Regions from separate parts of the Coralloluteibacterium thermophilum genome, predicted to be linked through region 2. Evidence: predicted binding sites of a transcription regulator. Region 2 holds the regulator's gene; each other region holds the start of a gene.
The links. The regulator sigma-54, encoded in region 2, starts transcription at its own class of promoters, with help from an activator protein. The targets are predictions, from matches to a motif close to TGGCACGNGCNTTGC.
Positions count from the first base shown of each region.

Region 1 (3,239 bases), on a different contig from region 2:
TGCCGGGGTAGCGGTAGTGGATCGCGCCGACGTCGAAGCCGACCGCGTCGGACAGGGCGCCGCGGTAGCCGAAGTAGCCGTCGAGCTCGACCTGGCTGGACACCGCCGGGTCGCTGTCCGACAGCCAGCTGATGCTGCTGCCCCAGGTGCCGGCGTAGAACCCGTTGCCGGCCTCGAACTCGATGCCGCCCTGGATCGCCGGCTTCTCGCCGGTCTGGGTGAAGCCGCGGAAGACGTAGTCGCTGTCAGCGTCAGCGAACCGCCGGTCTCCGCATCCGCCGTGGCGCAGGCGCCCGACAGCACGACCGCCGCGGCCAGGCGCGGCGTCCATCCCTCTCGATCGAACATGACAGCCTCTCCGTCGGATTGGCCTCCCCGTCATCGTTCTCGTCGCGCGGTGCGTTGCCCTCTGCCCGCGCTGGCGCATCCCTGCGCGCGTCTCCCGCAACGACGCAGCCCGGCGCGGGGCCGGGCTGCGGGTGTCGCATCAGATCGCGTAGTAGAGCTGGAACTCGAGCGGGTGCGTCGCCGCCCGGAACTTGGTGACCTCCTGCATCTTCAGCGCGATGTAGCCGTCGATGAAGTCGTCGGAGAACACGTTGCCGGCCTTGAGGAACTCGCGGTCGGCGTCGAGCGCCTCCAGGGCCTGGTCGAGCGAGTGGCACACGGTCGGGATGCCCTTCTCCTCTTCCGGCGGCAGGTCGTAGAGGTCCTTGTCGGCCGGCTCGCCCGGATGGATCTTGTTGCGGATGCCGTCCAGGCCCGCCATCAGCAGCGCGGCGAAGGTCAGGTAGCCCGACTGCACCGGATCCGGGAAACGCATCTCGATGCGGCGCGCCTTCGGGTTGGACACGTAGGGGATGCGGCAGGACGCCGAGCGGTTGCGCGCGGAGTAGGCCAGCATCACCGGCGCCTCGAAGCCCGGCACCAGGCGCTTGTAGGAGTTGGTGGAGGCGTTGGTGAAGGCGTTGATCGCGCGCGCGTGCTTGAAGATGCCGCCGATGTAGTACAGCGCCATCTCCGACAGGCCGCCGTAGCCGTCGCCGGTGAACAGGTTGGTGCCGCCCTTGGCCAGCGACTGGTGCACGTGCATGCCGGAGCCGTTGTCGCCGACGATGGGCTTGGGCATGAAGGTCGCGGTCTTGCCGTTGCGGTAGGCGACGTTCTTGATGACGTACTTGGTCGTCAGCAGCTCGTCGGCCTTCTTCACCAGCGAGTTGAACTTGGTGCCGATCTCGCACTGGCCGGCGTTGGCGACCTCGTGGTGGTGCACCTCGACCTCGATGCCGAGGCTGGTCAGCACCTTGCACATCTCGGCGCGCAGGTCGTGCAGGGTGTCGCTGGGCGAGACCGGGAAGTAGCCGCCCTTGACGCCGGGACGGTAGCCCGAGTTGCCGCCCTCGTAGCGCTTCTTCGAGTTCCAGTGCGCCTCCTCGGAGTCGATCTCGAAGAAGGTGTGGCCCATCTCGTTGGCGAAGCGGACCGAGTCGAACACGAAGAACTCCGGCTCCGGGCCGAAGAAGGCCTGGTCGGCGATGCCGGAGGACTTCAGGAAGGCCTCGGCGCGCTTGGCCACGCCGCGCGGGTCGCGCGAGTAGGACTGCATGGTCGCCGGGTCGAGGACGTCGCAGGTCAGGACCAGGGTCGGGTCCGCGGTGAAGGGGTCCACGAACGCGGTGTCGGGGTCCGGCAGCAGGACCATGTCGGACTCGTTGATGCCCTTCCAGCCCGGGATCGAGCTGCCGTCGAACATCTTGCCGTCCTCGAACAGGCCCGGCTCGATGATCGAGGCGGGGTAGGTGACGTGGTGCTGCACGCCGCGCATGTCGACGAAACGGAGATCGACGAACTCGATGTCGTGGTCCTTGACGAGCTTCTCGGGGGTGTTGCTGGTCACAAGCGACTCCGTGGGAGTGAAGAGTGCATCAAGGACAGCAAGGGCCGTGCCAGCGCGCCGCGAACGCAAACCTTTGAATCCATTGCGGCAGCGGCGGCAGCGGCGGCCGCCCTGCACCACAGGGGTGCGCTTTCGGGCGACCCTGCACCGGAATGGTGCGCACGGCCGGGGTGGGGCCGCTGCGGCAGGGCCGCTATGCTTGCCCTTTTGCCGGCACGCCCATGCCAGACCTGCTGTCCGCCCTGCTCCTGGGCATCCTCGAGGGGTTCACCGAGTTCCTGCCGGTCTCCAGCACCGGCCACCTGCTGATCGCCCAGCACTGGCTCGGCGCGCGCTCGGACTTCTTCAACATCGTGATCCAGGCCGGCGCCATCCTCGCCGTCACCCTGGTGTTCCGGCAGCGGCTGTGGGGCCTCGCCACGGCGTGGAACCGGCCGGACAACCGTGACTACCTGCTCAAGATCGGCGTGGCCTTCCTGGTCACCGCCCTGGTCGGCCTGCCGGTGCGCATGGCCGGCTGGGAACTGCCGGAGGCGGTCACGCCGGTCGCGCTCGCGCTCATCATCGGCGGCATCTGGATGATCACCGCCGAGCGCATCGCCGAGCGCCTGCCCGGCCCCGGCAGCATCACCTGGACGGTGGCGGTGCTGGTCGGGCTCGCCCAGGTGGTGGCCGGCGTCTTCCCCGGCACCTCGCGCTCGGCCGCGGCGATCTTCATCGCCATGCTGGCCGGCGCGCGGCACCGCCCCGCGGCCACCGAGTTCGTGTTCCTGGTCGGCATCCCGACCATGTTCGCCGCCAGCGCCTACGCCTTCCTCGAACTGTGGAAGGACGGCGCCATGGGCGACGAGGCCTGGGGCGACGTCGGCGTCGCCTTCCTGGCCGCGGCCGTCACCGGCTTCGTCGTGGTGAAGTGGCTGCTCGGCTACATCAGGTCGCACCGCTACACGCCGTTCGCGGTCTACCGCATCGCCCTCGGCGTGGCGCTCCTGCTCTGGCTGCCGGCGGGACGATGAGGCGCGGCGGCGGGCCGCGACGCCCGCCGCCGGCCGCGCTCAGCCCGCGGGATCGACCGCGGGGTTGAGGCTGTAGCGGCCGTGCACGGCCGCCTCGGCCAGCACGTGGCCCTGGATCGCGCGCAGCAGGTCCGGCGCCGCGAAGCGCGCCGGGAGATCGAGCTTCTCCACGTCCAGCGCGAAGACCCGGAAGATGTAGCGGTGCACGCGCAGGTCGTTCGGCGGCGGATACGGGCCGTCGTAGCCGAGGTAGTCGCCGCGCATGCCGGCGTCGCCCGCGAACCACTCGGTGTAGCTGTTGAGGCCCTGGCGTGCGCCCGCCGGGC
Region 1 is NZ_JBHSGG010000011.1:69,707-72,945, forward strand. It holds gene ACFO3Q_RS04610 (TorF family putative porin) at 1-331, opposite strand, end outside; gene glnA (type I glutamate--ammonia ligase) at 488-1,897, opposite strand; gene ACFO3Q_RS04620 (undecaprenyl-diphosphate phosphatase) at 2,119-2,913, shown strand; gene ACFO3Q_RS04625 (YbhB/YbcL family Raf kinase inhibitor-like protein) at 2,953-3,239, opposite strand, start outside.
Region 1: the regulator sigma-54 is predicted to act here: its motif matches at 1,935-1,949, upstream of glnA (type I glutamate--ammonia ligase).

Region 2 (3,239 bases):
CGAGGTGGTGGGCCTGCTCGGCCCCAACGGCGCCGGCAAGACGACCTGCTTCTACATGATCGTCGGGCTGGTGGCGGCGGACGCCGGCTCCATCGTGCTCGACGGCCACGACATCACCGGGCTGCCGATGCATGCCCGCGCCCAGCGCGGCCTCGGCTACCTGCCCCAGGAGCCGTCGGTGTTCCGGCGCATGACCGTCGCCGACAACGTGCGCGCGGTGCTGGAGCTGCGCCGCGACCTGGGTTCCCGCGAGGCGCGCGAGCGCGAACTGTCCGCCCTGCTCGAGGAGCTGCAGGTCTCGCACGTGGCCGAGCAGCTCGGCGCGAGCCTCTCGGGCGGCGAGCGGCGCCGCGTCGAGATCGCCCGCGCCCTGGCCGCGCGCCCGCGCATGATGCTGCTGGACGAGCCCTTCGCCGGCGTCGACCCCATCTCGGTGGGCGAGATCCAGAGGATCGTGCGCCACCTCAAGGCGCGCGGGATCGGCGTCCTCATCACCGACCACAACGTCCGCGAGACGCTCGGCATCTGCGACCGCGCCTACATCCTGAGCGGCGGCGGCGTCCTCGCCCAGGGCACGCCGGAGACCGTGCTCGCCAACGAGGACGTGCGCCGCGTCTACCTCGGCGAGAGCTTCCGCCTGTAGCGCCACGTCCCGCCGTGCTGGCCTTGCCGTCCGCAACGGCTATCCTTGCATCGTGCTGAAAGCGAGCCTCCAGACCCGCCTCGGGCAGCAGCTGACCCTGACGCCCCAGTTGCGGCAGGCCATCCGGCTCCTGCAGCTGTCGGCCGTGGAGCTGGAAGCCGAACTCAACGCCGCGCTGGAGAGCAATCCCATGCTCGAGCGGCCCGAGGACGCCGAGCCCGACCCCGCGCCCGCGGCCGCCGACGACGTCCGCACCGCCGAGCCGGCCGACGCCGCGCCGGAGCCCGAGACCGAGCCCCCGCTCGACTACGAACCGGAATGGAGCGAGCCGACCGAGCCGGCGCGCGGCCAGCGGGAGGACGGGGACGACTTCGACGGCGGCGGCGTCGCGCCCGACAGCCTGCACGACCATCTGCTCTGGCAGCTGCACCTCTCCGCGCTCTCCCCGCGCGACCGGGTCATCGGCGCCGCGCTGATCGAGGCCATCGGCGACGACGGCTACCTGGCCGAGCCGGTCGAGGCGATCCGCGCCGGCCTGCTGCCGGAGATCGACGCGAGCCCCGAGGAGATGTGCGCCGTGCTGTGCACCGTGCAGCACTTCGATCCCGTCGGCGTCGGCGCGCGCGACCTCGCCGACTGCCTGCGCATCCAGCTCGGCGTGCTCGCGCCGGACACCCCGGGGCTGGCGCTGGCGCGGACCCTCGTGCAGGGCCACCTGGAGGCGCTCGCGCGGCACGGCGCCGAGCGGCTGGCCGCGACCCTCGGCGTGCCCGCCGGGGAGATGACCACCGCCGTGGCCCTGGTCCGCAGCCTCGACCCACGCCCCGGCGCGCAGGTCAGCCCGCTGGCGCCGGAGTACGTCGCCCCCGACTGCGTCGCCTACCGCCAGGGCGGCGTGTGGCGCGTCGCGCTCGCCTCGGGGCAGCAGCCGCGCCTGGGCATCAACCGGCACTACGAGCGGCTCATCGCCACGACCGCGCGCGAGGACGCCAGCTATCTGCGCGGCCAGCTCCAGGAGGCGCGCTGGCTCATCAAGAGCCTGGAGACGCGCGCCGACACCCTGCTGCGGGTCGCGCGCTGCATCGTCCGCCAGCAGGCCGGCTTCCTCGATCATGGCCCCGAGGCGATGCGCCCGCTGACCCTGCGCGAGGTGGCGGAGGAGGTCGGCCTGCACGAGTCCACCGTCTCGCGCGCCACCACGCGCAAATACCTGCTGACGCCGCGCGGCACCTTCGAGTTCAAGCACTTCTTCGCCTCGGGCATCGCCACCGACAGCGGCGGCGCCGCGTCGAGCACGGCCATTCAGGCCATGATCCGCAAGCTGGTCGAGGCCGAGAACCCGCGCCGCCCGCTCTCGGACGCGCGCATGGCCGACGAGCTCAAGCGCGCCGGCATCCCGGTGGCACGGCGTACGGTGGCAAAATACCGGGAGGCGCTGAACATCCCGGCGTCCAGCGAACGCCAGCGCCTGCAGTAGGCGCCGGCGTCACCGCGGCGCCTGTATCGCTACGAAACCCCACGCGAGTAAGGAGGACAGCCATGCGGATCGACCTCACCGGCCACCAGATCGACCTCACTCCGGCGCTGCGCGACTACGTCGAGACCAAGCTCGACAAGCTGGCGCGCCACTTCGACCACCACCTCGAGGCGCGCGTGGTGCTCTCGGTGGAGAAGGTCGAGCACAAGGCCGAGGCGACCCTGCTGGCCGCGGGCCGGACCCTGCATGCGGACGCGACCGAGGAGAACATGTACGCGGCCATCGACGTCCTGCTCGACAAGCTCGACCGGCTGGTGCTCAAGCACAAGGAGAAGCTGACCGACCACCATCGCGGCGAGTCCGCCGCGCGTTCCGCCGACTTCGGCTAGCACTGCTCCGACCATGCCCCTTGCCCGACTGCTGAGCGCCGCGCGCATCGACTGCGCCAGCGCGCCCGACAAGTCCGCCGCCCTGGTGCGGCTGGCCGCCCTGCTGGAACCCGCCGTGGAGCGCCGCGGCCGCGTACTGCAGGCCCTGCTGGCACGGGAGCGCATCGGCAGTACCGCGCTGGGGCACGGTGTCGCGGTGCCGCATGCGCGGCTGGAGGACGACGGCGGCCGCGTGTGCGCCGCCTTCCTGCGCCTGTCCACGCCCATCGACTTCGGCGCCCCCGACGGGGCGCCGGTGGACCTGCTGCTGGCGCTCAGCATGCCGCAGCACTGCAGCGAGCACCTGCAACTGCTGGCCGAGGTGAGCGAGCGGCTCGGCGATCCGGCACTGCGCGAGGCCCTGCGCGCCGCACCGGACACCGCCGCGGTCCTGCGCCTGCTCCGGACCCGCGACGCCGCGGCGCACGGCTGACCATGCCCGGCGCCCGCATCACCGCCCTCGAGCTCTTCGACCAGCTCCGCGAACGCCTCCTGCTGAAGTGGGGCGCCGGGCAGCGCGGCGAGACGCGCGTGCTCGAAGCCGCGGAGACGGTCTCGCGCCGGCCGTCGCTGGCCGGCTACCTCAACGTCATCTACCCCAACAAGGTGCAGATCCTCGGGACCGAGGAGCTCACCTGGCTGGACTCCCTGGACTCGCGCCAGCGCTGGGAGACGATCGAGAAGATCATCC
Region 2 is NZ_JBHSGG010000017.1:68,268-71,506, reverse strand. It holds gene lptB (LPS export ABC transporter ATP-binding protein) at 1-643, shown strand, start outside; gene ACFO3Q_RS06510 (RNA polymerase factor sigma-54) at 699-2,120, shown strand; gene hpf (ribosome hibernation-promoting factor, HPF/YfiA family) at 2,183-2,509, shown strand; gene ACFO3Q_RS06500 (PTS sugar transporter subunit IIA) at 2,523-2,981, shown strand; gene hprK (HPr(Ser) kinase/phosphatase) at 2,984-3,239, shown strand, end outside.

Region 3 (3,239 bases), on a different contig from region 2:
CGAGAGCGCGACCCCGCAGACGCTGCACGCGCGCGGGCTGCTGGATGCGTATGCGTGAGGGTGGGTTCTGGGCGCAGGGCGCAAGGGGCAGGGCGCAGGGTGTAGGGCGTCGTAGGGCGTAGGGCTCAAGGCCTGGGGCCTGGGACCTGGGGTTCTGGAGGGGCGGGAGTCGCCAGGGCGTCGTGCGGGGTGGGAGTGCCTTCGGTCGCGACGCCTGCATGACTCCGGTCGCCACCGGAGCCGCTCCAACAGCTCCCTGACGCAGGCGTCGGAAATCCGTCGGCCGTCCGTCACGGGCACCCGTCCCGCTCCTCACCGAAAGCGCCCCCACCCCAACCCTCCCCCGCTGTCCGCGGGGGAGGGAGCGGGTTGCGCTTCGGCGGGAGAGGGTTCGTCCCGTGGGAGGTCCGCCGTGACATGAGAGCCCCCCGCCCGCGCGACCAGCTCCTTCCCCCGCCTGCGGGGGAAGGCGGGGATGGGGGTGAAGTGCGCGCAGCGCACTGCTTCGGACGCGTGTGGAATAGGCAAGGTGCGAGTACCGCGCAGCCGGGTTCGTCGATTTCGCGTCTGATGCCCGGTTTCCACTGAAAGCGCCCCCTCCCCAACCCTCCCCCGCTGTCCGCGGGGGAGGGAGTGGGTGCGCTTCGGCGGGAGAGGGTTCGTCCCGTGGGAGGTCCGCCGTGACATGAGAGCCTCCACGCCCGCACGACCGGCTCCTTCCCCCGCTTGCGGGGGAAGGCGGGGATGGGGGTGAACGTGCGCAGCGCGTTGCCCGAAGCGTGACTGAGGGAGCGCGCGCGATCGCGCTCCGGCCCGCTCCCCGTCCGGTCCTCACCGAAAGCGCCCCCTCCCCAACCCTCCCCGCTGTCCGCGGGGGAGGGAGCGGGTTGCGCTTCGGCGGGAGAGGGCGCGTCCCGTGGGAGGTCCCATGACGCAAGAATCGCCACGTCCATGCGACCAGCTCCTTCCCCCGCCTGCGGGGGAAGGCTGGGATGGGGGTGAACGCGCGTAGCGCGTTGCCCGAAGCGTGACTGAGGGAGCGCGCGCGATTGCGCTCTGGCCGTCTCCCGCGCCTCGCCGAAAGCGCCCCCTCCCCAATCCTCCCCCGCTGTCCGCGGGGGAGGGAGCGGATCCCAAGCCCCAAGCCCAAACCGCCCCAACACTGCGCGGGATACCAGACAGCGAATCCCTCCAGGTCCCGATTCCCGCTTCCCTCTTCCCGCCCCACCCAAAACAGGCACACCTCTTGCACCTCCCCGCGCGGGACCTCCGGAAACACGTGAGATGGCAAGCAAGGCAGACGCGGGCAAGGGTGAGAAGAAGGGCATGCCGATCGTGCTCATGATGGTGGTGATGCTGCTGGGCATCGGCGGCGGCGCCGGGGCGATGTGGTTCTTCGCCAAGGGCGCGCACGCCGACACCGGTGCCGCCGCCGCGCCGGCGGTCGCGCTGGCGGTGCCGCCGCCCGCGCACTACATCGCCATGGATCCGTCGTTCGTGGTCAACCTCGCCGACCCGGACGGCACGCGCTATCTCCAGGTCGACGTGCAGCTGATGACCCGCGATCCCGCGGCCGCGCCGGTCATCCAGGGCAACCTGCCGGCGCTGCGCAACGGCCTGCTGATGCTGTTCTCGCAGAAGCTCGCCGACGAGCTGCGCTCGCGCGACGACAAGGAGGCGCTGCAGGCCGAGGCGCTGGCCGAGGTGCAGCGCATCCTCACCGCGGAGACGGGCCGCCCCGCCGCCGAGGCCCTGTACTTCACCAGCTTCGTGACGCAGTGAGCGCGCGCGCCATCACGTCCAGCCAGACCCCAGGGACCGCCCCGTGAGCTCCGATCTGCTTTCCCAGGACGAGATCGACGCCCTCCTGCACGGCGTCGACAGCGGCGCGGTCGAGGTCGAGCCCGAGCCCGATCCGCCGGGCACCGTGCGGCCGTTCGACTTCGCCAGCCAGGACCGCATCGTCCGCGGCCGGCTGCCCACGCTCGAGATGATCAACGAGCGCTTCATCCGGCTGTGGCGCATCGGCCTGTTCAACCTGCTGCGCCGTTCGGCCGAGCTCTCGGTCGGCGGCATCGAGATGATGAAGTTCGGCGAGTACATGCACTCGCTGTACGTGCCGACCAACCTCAACCTCGTCCGCATGAAGCCGCTGCGCGGCACCGGGCTCATCGTGTTCGAGCCCAAGCTGGTGTTCACCGTGGTGGACAACTTCTTCGGCGGCGACGGGCGCTACCCGGTGCGCATCGAGGGCCGCGAGTTCACCCAGACCGAGATGCGGGTCATCCAGCTGCTGCTGCGCCAGACCTTCGCCGACCTCGTCGAGGCCTGGGCGCCGGTGATGCCGGTGGAGTTCGACTACATCAACTCCGAGGTCAACCCGCACTTCGCCAACATCATCAGCCCGCGCGACTACATCGTGGTGTCGAAGTTCCACGTCGAGCTGGAGGGCGGCGGCGGCGACCTGCACGTCGCGCTGCCCTACGCCATGCTCGAACCGATCCGCGACCTGCTCGACGCGGCCATGAGCGACCGCGCCGAGCGCGACGACACCTGGATCGAGGCCATGCGCGAGCAGCTGCGCAAGGCGGAGGTGACGCTGTCCTCCACCCTGGTCGAGAAGCGCATGACCCTGGCCCAGCTGCTGAAGCTCAAGGTCGGCGACATCCTTCCCATCGACATGCCGAAGCACGTCGCCCTGAGGGTCGACGAGACGCCCGTGTTCACCGGCGAGTTCGGCGTCGCCAACGGCCGCAACGCGGTCAAGATCACCACCATCCACGCGGCCGGGAAGCGCCGCGACGAACGAGCCCTGGCATCCCATGAGCATCAGTAACGCCGACGCGGCCATGGCCGCCCAGTTCGAGACGCTGCAGGCCGAGCCCGCGGAGGGCGGCGGCGCCGACCTCAACCTCGACGTCATCCTCGACGTGCCGGTGACCCTCTCGCTCGAGGTCGGCCGCGCGCGCATTCCCATCCGCAACCTGCTGCAGCTCAACCAGGGATCGGTGGTCGAGCTGGAGCGCGAGGCCGGCGATCCGCTGGATCTCTACGTCAACGGCACCCTGATCGCCCACGGCGAGGTGGTGGTGGTCAACGACCGCTTCGGCGTGCGCCTGACCGACGTGGTCAGCCCGTCCGAGCGGATCCGGAGACTGAAGTGAGCGCAGCCGCCGCCGCGACCGGCGCGGCCGCGCAGGCCGGCGGCTTCGCCGGCAGCGCCGCGCCGTCGCCGTCGA
Region 3 is NZ_JBHSGG010000007.1:98,448-101,686, reverse strand. It holds gene ACFO3Q_RS03980 (flagellar hook-length control protein FliK) at 1-58, shown strand, start outside; gene ACFO3Q_RS03975 (flagellar basal body-associated FliL family protein) at 1,285-1,782, shown strand; gene fliM (flagellar motor switch protein FliM) at 1,826-2,836, shown strand; gene fliN (flagellar motor switch protein FliN) at 2,823-3,164, shown strand; gene fliO (flagellar biosynthetic protein FliO) at 3,161-3,239, shown strand, end outside.
Region 3: the regulator sigma-54 is predicted to act here: its motif matches at 1,236-1,250, upstream of ACFO3Q_RS03975 (flagellar basal body-associated FliL family protein).